One region of the Neisseria sp. P0008.S002 genome, then DNA from elsewhere that is predicted to be linked to it. Evidence: predicted binding sites of a transcription regulator. Region 1 holds the regulator's gene; the other holds the start of a gene.
What was found. Region 1 encodes FNR, which switches genes on or off when oxygen is low (the NO sensors DNR and NnrR bind a similar motif). Its sites were predicted from a motif close to TTGATNNNNATCAA; they were not measured.

Region 1 (4,122 bases):
CCTGGAGCAACTTGACGAGTAACCACGCTGCGGATTTTAACATCAACGCGGCGGTCAGGCTCGATACAAGCGATAAGAGCAGCACGTTTCTTAGCTTTAGAAACTTTTTTGCCCAGTTTAGCAACTTCAGCTTCACAAGTAGCAGTCATTTGAGCTTGAGATTCGCCCAGACCTACTGCAGAGATTTTGCTAGAAGCAACGCCACGACCTACCAAGTAGTTAGCAACTACGTTGGCACGACGCTCAGACAGAGCTTGGTTGTATTGCTCAGAACCCATGAAGTCAGTGTGACCTTCAACACGTACAGTTTGTACGCTTTCGTTGCTCAGGCGTTGAGCCAAAGCGTTCAGGTTCTCTTGAGCTTCAGGACGCAGGTTGTCTTTGTCGAAGCCGAACAGAGTTTTAGAAGACAGGGAAACAGTTTCATCAACATACTCAGGAGCTTGTTGTACAGGAGCAACTGCTTCGCGGTCACCACATTCAACACGGCCTTCGGTAGCTTTGTCGAAGTAGCTGTTTTTCCAGCATTCGCCGTAGTTGTTACGGACGATTTCTTGAGATTGGCTGCTTACGGTGTAACCGTGTTTGGTGTGCGCTTCGCTGGCCATAGCGGTGCCAGAGGCAACCAAGGCAACGAACAATGCGCTTAATTTCAGCTGTTTGGTCATTTTATTCCCTCATCAAATTGTTATGCGGCGGACTAGGAAAGCAACCGCTGCAAAGTACCAATATACAGGCCGCAGTATCAAAACAGCGGCAAATCGGATATATCAGGTTGCACTATAAAGAAGCGCAAGGCAAACTGTCAATACTCGATGCCTTCAAACAATCATGAAGTGCCTGCTTCCTAGTAGTTAATCATGCCGAAAAATCAATCTTGTGTCATTAATTTAGGGCAAAATCAGACAATTCACCTACCTAAAGTTGTACAAAAACAACAAAACCCCTTTCCCTCTTCTTTCCTGAATTTCCTGTTTTCATATCATTAAAAGATATTTTCATTAAAAACAACCATTTTCAAAACTCGGGGCAAAACTGGGCAAAATATGTTAAATTACATGCCGTTTGTCGCACAAAATCCACAATAACAACGTATTCGGTACTACTACCATGAAACTGCAACAATTACGTTACGCCCTTGAAGTTTACCGGCACAATCTGAATGTCTCCGAGGCTGCCGATGCGCTTTTTACATCCCAGCCCGGCATTTCCAAACAAATCCGCCTGCTTGAAGAAGAATTGGGTATCCAAATTTTTATCCGCAGCGGCAAACGTGTGGTTTCCGTTTCGCAACCGGGCAAAGCCGTATTAGAGATTTCGGAACGGATTTTGCGTGATGTACAAAACATTAAAAATATCGGCAGCGAGTTTACCGATCACGACAGCGGCTCGCTAACCATCGCGACAACGCATACCCAGGCGCGCTATGCTTTGCCCAAAATCGTTGCGGAATTTGTCAAAAACTACCCTAAAGTCAATTTGACCATCAAACAAGGCAGCCCTTCTGCCATTGCCCAAATGGTCAGCAGCGGAGAAGCAGATTTGGCAATTATTACCGAACGCATTGACGATCACCCCGAGTTGGGCAAACTACCCTGCTACGAATGGAACCATGCCGTGATTGTTCCGCACGATCACCCTCTTTTGGACTGCCGCAATCCTTTAAGCCTTGAAGATTTAGCTTCTTTTCCGCTAGTTACTTACGAATTTGCTTTTAATTCCGGCAGCAGCATTGCGCGTACATTTAATAAAGCGCATATTGAGCAACCTGATGTTGCCTTATCGGCTGCCGATACAGATGTATTGAAGACGTATGTCCGCTTAGGCTTGGGCGTTGGTTTAATGGCGAAAATGGCGTACGATCCTGCGGTCGATCAAGATTTACAGCTGATTGATGCGGCACACTTATTTGAACCATCACCCACTTGGATAGCCTTACGCACCGATACCTACCTGCGCGGTTACGCGTATGACTTTATCCAGATGTTTGCACCGAAACTGACCAGAGAAGTAGTCGACCGCATTCTGTACACGCCGGTTGTTGAAGATTTTTCAATTTAATATCTGACTATAACTTGCGTAACTTAACAATTATTCTTTAATTCTTGTTAAAAAGGCCGTCTGAAATATTTCAGACGGCCTAAGATTCAGATAGCGTGCGAACAACCAGAAACCATTTTCTTCAAGGTTGTCGCATCTAAGATTTTGATGTGCTTGTGTTCAACAGAAATCAAGCCTTCATGATGGAATTTAGACAAGGTGCGGCTGACTGTTTCCAGTTTCAGCCCCAAATAGCTGCCGATTTCCTCACGCGACATCCGCAAGATAAAATCATTGGCGGCAAAACCTCGTGAATAGAGACGCTGAGACAGATTGAGTAAGAATGCTGCCAATCGCTCTTCAGCGCGCATATTGCCCAAAAGCAGCATAACGCCCTGATCTCGGACAATTTCGCGGCTCATCAAGCGGAAAAAGTGAGAACGGAGGCTGGGAATATCCTGACCAAGTTCTTCAATATGTGTAAACGGAAGCTCGCATACCTCGCTGTCTTCCAAAGCCACAGCATCACAGCTGTGAATATGGGAACAAATCCCATCCATACCGATCAGCTCGCCCGACATAAAAAAGCCGGTTACCTGATCTCGTCCATCTTGGCTGGCAACTGTTGTCTTAAAGAAGCCCGCACGGATGGCAAATAAAGAGGTAAACGGCTCGCCGGCACGGAACAGGTATTCACCTTTTTTCAGACGGCGGCTTTGACGGATAACCGCGTCTAATTGTGAAAATTCGTTAGGCATCAGTCCGACAGGCAAACACAGCTCGCGTAAAGAACATGTGGAACACAAGGTTTTCATTTGATGTGTTGCATTGTGTGTGGCCATAACGCACCTTTAATTTGCTTAGTTCTCTCAATCCCTGATGAAGCCGAATAACTATTGACCCATGTCAAAGTTGGCATATCATTATGAGGCATTCTACCAAACTATCGAAATTTTGACTAAAATTTTCCCTAATTTCCTTACTTCATACTACAAGCCCCGACCATGAAAATCATCCCTATCTCAAATAACACTAACACAAACAATGAATTACCGGAATTCGACCGCGAATTGATTGCCAGTTTGCCATCAAGCGGTCCACGTTATACATCCTATCCGACCGCCGACCGCTTCCATGAAGGCTTTAAAGAAGCCGAATATATCCAAGCTTTAAACCTGCGTAACATGGGCGCGCTCAACAAACCCCTTTCACTCTACATCCACATCCCCTTCTGCAATACCATCTGCTACTACTGCGGCTGCAACAAAATCATTACCAAAGACAAAAGCCGTGCCGATGCCTATATCCAGTATCTGGAAAAAGAAATGGAGTTGCTGGCACCGCATTTAGGCGGACGACACCAGCTTGCGCAACTCCACTTCGGCGGCGGCACGCCGACATTCCTAAGCGACGACCAACTCGAACGCGTCTTCGAAATGATCCGCAAATACTTCCAGCTCATCCCCAACGGCGAATACTCCATCGAAATCGACCCGCGCAAAGTCAGCCGCAAAACCGTCCTCAAACTGGGCAAACTCGGTTTCAACCGCATGAGTGTCGGCATTCAAGACTTCGATCCTAAAGTGCAGGCAGCCGTCAACCGTATCCAAAGTTACGAAGAAACCAAAGAAGTCATCGATGCCGCCCGCGAAGCAGGGTTCAAATCCGTCAGTGTCGATTTGATTTACGGCCTGCCGCACCAAAACACCGAAAGCATCAAAACCACCATCGACACGGTCTTGTCGCTTGACCCTGACCGCCTCGCCCTCTACCACTACGCCCACCTGCCGCATATCTTCAAACCGCAACGCCGTATCGACACCAATGTCGTTCCCGGCAGCGAAGAAAAACTCGATATGCTGCAATATTGCGTCCAAACCCTGACTGAGCGCGGCTACGTTTTCATTGGCATGGACCACTTTGCCAAACCTGACGACGAACTCTCCATCGCCCTCAAAGAAGGCTTCCTGCAACGCAACTTCCAAGGCTACTCAACCTATGCCGACTGCGATTTGGTAGCGATCGGCGTGTCCTCTATCGGCAAAATCGGCAGCACCTACTCCCAAAACGAGCGCGACATCG
Region 2 (4,122 bases), on a different contig from region 1:
CAATTGCGCTTTTGCCATGATGTTGACGGCTTTATCCAGTTCCCAAACGCTGCCGTTGTGGAAGTATGGGTAGGTGCGTTCGACGTTTCTCAAGCCGGGAACGCGGAAGAAGAATTCGTCTTCGGCTTTTTTGGTTACGTCCGCACGGCCTTTGTCGTGTTTAGGATCGTCGATGTGTTTCCAGTAAGGACCGTCCACCAAGCCGAATTTTTGGAACATGGTACCGCCCAAGTTGACGCCGTTGTGACAAGCGATACAGCCGTTGTCCATAAATGCGCGTACGCCTTTGCGTTCTTGTTCGTTCAGGGCCGATACGTTGCCTTTCAGGTAGTCGTCCCAACGGGTCGGGGTCAGCAGGGTACGTTCAAACGCGCCCAATGCGGTGGTGATGTTTTTTAAGGAAACCGCACCGTCTTCAGGGAATGCGGCTTTGAATTTTTCTTGGTATTCAGGGATACCGGCGATTTTGGCGGCGGCATCGGCTTCGGTAACGTTGGCCATTTCAACCGGGTTGAGCAATGGGCCGCCGGCTTGTTCTTCCACATCGGCTGCACGGCCGTCCCAGAATTGGCTGCCCAACAAGGCGGCATTCAGGGCAGTTGGGGAGTTACGGCCGCCGAATTGGCTTTTGTGGCCCGCGCTGGTCGGCATGTTGTCTACGCCGGCAGTTGCCAAGTTGTGGCAAGAGTTACAGCTGACGGTGTTGCCTTTGGACAGGCGGTTTTCGTACCAAAGTTGTTGGCCGAGTTTGACCTGTTCTTCGGTAAACGGACGGACTTTTTGCATTTCGGCTAAGTCAGGCAAAGGTTTGAACGTAGCTTGCGCGCGTTCCAACAGGGCTTTATCTTCGGCAGAAATATCGGCGGAATTTTGAGGGGCCGAAACGGCGGTGGTGCTTGCGGCAGCATCGGCAGCGCTCGCGGCAGAAGCCGCTTGAGGGGTTTCGGTTGTTTGAGCCGTTTTCTCGCCGCAGGCGGTCAGCGCGGCAGAAACGGCCAAAGCCAAAGCGATTTGGTGGAGTTTTAAACGTGGCATAGGAGGGTTCCTTTGTTATGCGTTTGTTATGTAATGGATTGCTGATTGCACCAGCAAAATGCCAACTATAAAAGATAAGGCGGTTTTAATTTTTGTTGTAAATCAACCTTTTAAATTTGATAAATTTTGAAAATATCACTGATAGGGAAATTTATACTATGGAACTTTTTTATTATTTATTTACAATTAGTTACTGTTTTTAAGGCCGTCTGAAAAAATAAAATTCAGACGGCCTTTTAATTTTTATTGATTACGTCCGTTATCTTCTTTTAAAAAATCTTAAGAAATATGGGGTTATTAAAAAATGAAAATAATTTGCGTTATTAAACATAAAGCGTTATAAATGCGTTAATAAATGAACGTTTCACTTTAGAGTTTTTTATGCTGATTGCTTTATTGATTATGCTGCGCGAGGGCATCGAAGCCGCCCTGATCGTCGGTATTGTTGCCAGTTTTTTGAAACAGTCGGGACACAGCGAGCTGATGCCGAAGGTTTGGCTGGGCGTGTTTTTGGCTTCGGTCATGTGTTTGGGCATCGGTTACGGCATCCATTCGGCAACGGGCGAGATTCCGCAGAAGGAACAGGAATTAGTGGTCGGCGTCATCGGCCTGGTGGCCGTGGCCATGCTGACGTACATGATTTTGTGGATGAAAAAGGCCGCGCGTTCGATGAAACAGCATCTTCAGGATTCTGTTCAGTCGGCCTTGAACCGCGGCAGCGGCCAGGGTTGGGCCTTGGTCGGCATGGCGTTTTTGGCCGTGGCGCGCGAAGGTTTGGAGAGCGTGTTTTTCTTGCTGGCCGTGTTCCAGCAAAGCCCGACGTGGTCTATGCCGATAGGCGCGGTGTTGGGGCTGTTGGTGGCAGTTGTCATCGGTACGCTGATTTATCAGGGCGGTATGCGCCTGAACTTGGCGAAGTTTTTCCGTTGGACGGGCGCGTTTCTGATTGTGGTGGCGGCCGGTCTGCTGGCCGGTTCGTTTCGCGCGCTGCATGAGGCCGGCGTATGGAATGTGATGCAGGATATTGCTTTCGACACATCGAAATATTTGCATGAAGACAGCCCTTTAGGCGTGCTGCTCGGCGGTTTCTTCGGCTATACCGACCACCCAACCGAAGGCGAAGTCCTGATTTGGCTGCTGTATCTGGTTCCCGTCATGATTTGGTTTTTGCGCGGCAGCGCGCCGGCAAAAACGTTAACTAAATTAACTAAATAAGAAGGAAGTAAAATGAAAAAATTCAATCTGACTGCTTTGTCTGTAATGCTGGCTCTGGGTTTGACTGCGTGTCAGCCGCCTGAAGCCGAAAAAGCCGCGCCTGCCGCTTCAGGTGCATCCGCTGCCGCCAATGCCGACGGTTCGGTCAATATCGGTGTGAACGATACTGCCTGCGAACCGATGGAATTGACCGTCCCCAGCGGCCAAGTCGTGTTCAACATCAAAAACGACAGCGGCCGCAAGCTGGAATGGGAAATCCTGAAAGGCGTGATGGTGGTGGACGAGCGTGAAAACATCGCCCCGGGTTTATCCGACAAAATGACCGTTACCCTACTGCCGGGCGAATACGAAATGACTTGCGGCCTGTTGACCAATCCGCGCGGTAAGCTGATTGTTACCGACAGCGGCTTCAAAGACACTGCCAACGAAGCCGATTTGGAAAAACTGGCGCAACCTTTGGCCGACTATAAAGCTTACGTTCAAGGCGAGGTTAAAGAGCTGGTGGCGAAAACCAAAACCTTTACCGAAGCCGTTAAAGCCGGCGACATTGAAAAGGCCAAATCCCTGTTTGCCGCCACCCGCGTCCATTACGAACGCATCGAACCGATTGCCGAGCTTTTCAGCGAACTCGACCCCGTCATCGATGCGCGTGAAGACGACTTCAAAGACGGCGCGAAAGATGCCGGGTTTACTGGGTTCCACCGTATCGAACACGCCCTTTGGGTAGAAAAAGACGTATCCGGCGTGAAGGAAATTGCAGCGAAACTGATGACCGATGTCGAAGCACTGCAAAAAGAAATCGACGCATTGGCGTTTCCTCCGGGTAAGGTGGTCGGCGGCGCGTCCGAACTGATTGAAGAAGTGGCCGGCAGCAAAATCAGCGGCGAAGAAGACCGTTACAGCCATACCGACTTGAGCGACTTCCAAGCTAATGTGGAAGGCTCCAAAAAAATCGTTGATTTGTTCCGTCCGCTGATCGAAGCCAAAGACAAAGCGTTGTTGGAAAAAACCGATGCCAACTTCAAACAGGTTGAAGACATTTTGGCGAAATACAAAACCCCGAACGGTTTCGAGCTGTACGACAAATTGAGCGAAGAAGACCGCAAAGCCCTGCAGGCGCCGATTAATGCCTTGGCAGAAGATTTGGCCAAACTGCGCGGCATTTTGGGTTTGAAATAAGATAACGCGTTTTCAGGCGGCCTTTGGATATTGAAAGGCCGTCTGAATCTTATTGTCTCCCACACAAAATATGCTTGAAAACCAACCTTACTTCACACGATTGCAATCTTTCCGTTCCCTGCCAAGGAGCAGACCATGAGCCAAAACAAACAACCGGCACAACCCGAAAAACGAACCCTTTTCAAAACTGCCCTTGCCGCCGGCGCTATCGGCGTTGCCGGTTATTTTGCCGGTAAAAAACAAGGCGAAGCCGCCGCCGATACCCAAAACAACCAACATTCCGAGCTGGCCTATCCGTGTTACGGCGAGCATCAGGCAGGCATCGTCACGCCACACCAGCTCTTCGGCATCATGTGTGCCTTTGACGTTACCGCCAAAGACGCCAAACAACTTGAAAACCTGTTCCGCACCCTGACCGCCCGCATCGAATTCCTTACCCAAGGCGGCGAATACCAAGACGGCGACGACAAGCTCCCGCCTGCGGGCAGCGGCATCCTCGGCAAACAATTCCGCCCCGACGGATTGACGGTTACCGTCGGCGTCGGCAGCAGCCTCTTTGACGATCGCTTCGGCCTCAAAGACAAAAAGCCGAAACACCTGCAGGAAATGCGCGACTTTCCTAACGACAAACTCCAAAAATCTTGGTGCGACGGCGACCTCAGCCTGCAAATTTGCGCGTTTTCCCCCGAAACC

Region 2: the regulator FNR is predicted to act here: its motif matches at 1,128-1,141, upstream of ACTHSA_RS07795 (cytochrome-c peroxidase).

What each region holds. Positions count from the first base shown of each region.
Region 1 covers NZ_JBQCUY010000002.1:266,053-270,174, reverse strand. The annotation lists gene ACTHSA_RS03190 (OmpA family protein) at 1-668, opposite strand, end outside; gene ACTHSA_RS03185 (CysB family HTH-type transcriptional regulator) at 1,111-2,061, shown strand; gene fnr (fumarate/nitrate reduction transcriptional regulator Fnr) at 2,148-2,882, opposite strand; gene hemN (oxygen-independent coproporphyrinogen III oxidase) at 3,045-4,122, shown strand, end outside.
Region 2 covers NZ_JBQCUY010000006.1:20,386-24,507, reverse strand. The annotation lists gene ACTHSA_RS07795 (cytochrome-c peroxidase) at 1-1,035, opposite strand, end outside; gene efeU (iron uptake transporter permease EfeU) at 1,417-2,250, shown strand; gene efeO (iron uptake system protein EfeO) at 2,263-3,429, shown strand; gene efeB (iron uptake transporter deferrochelatase/peroxidase subunit) at 3,565-4,122, shown strand, end outside.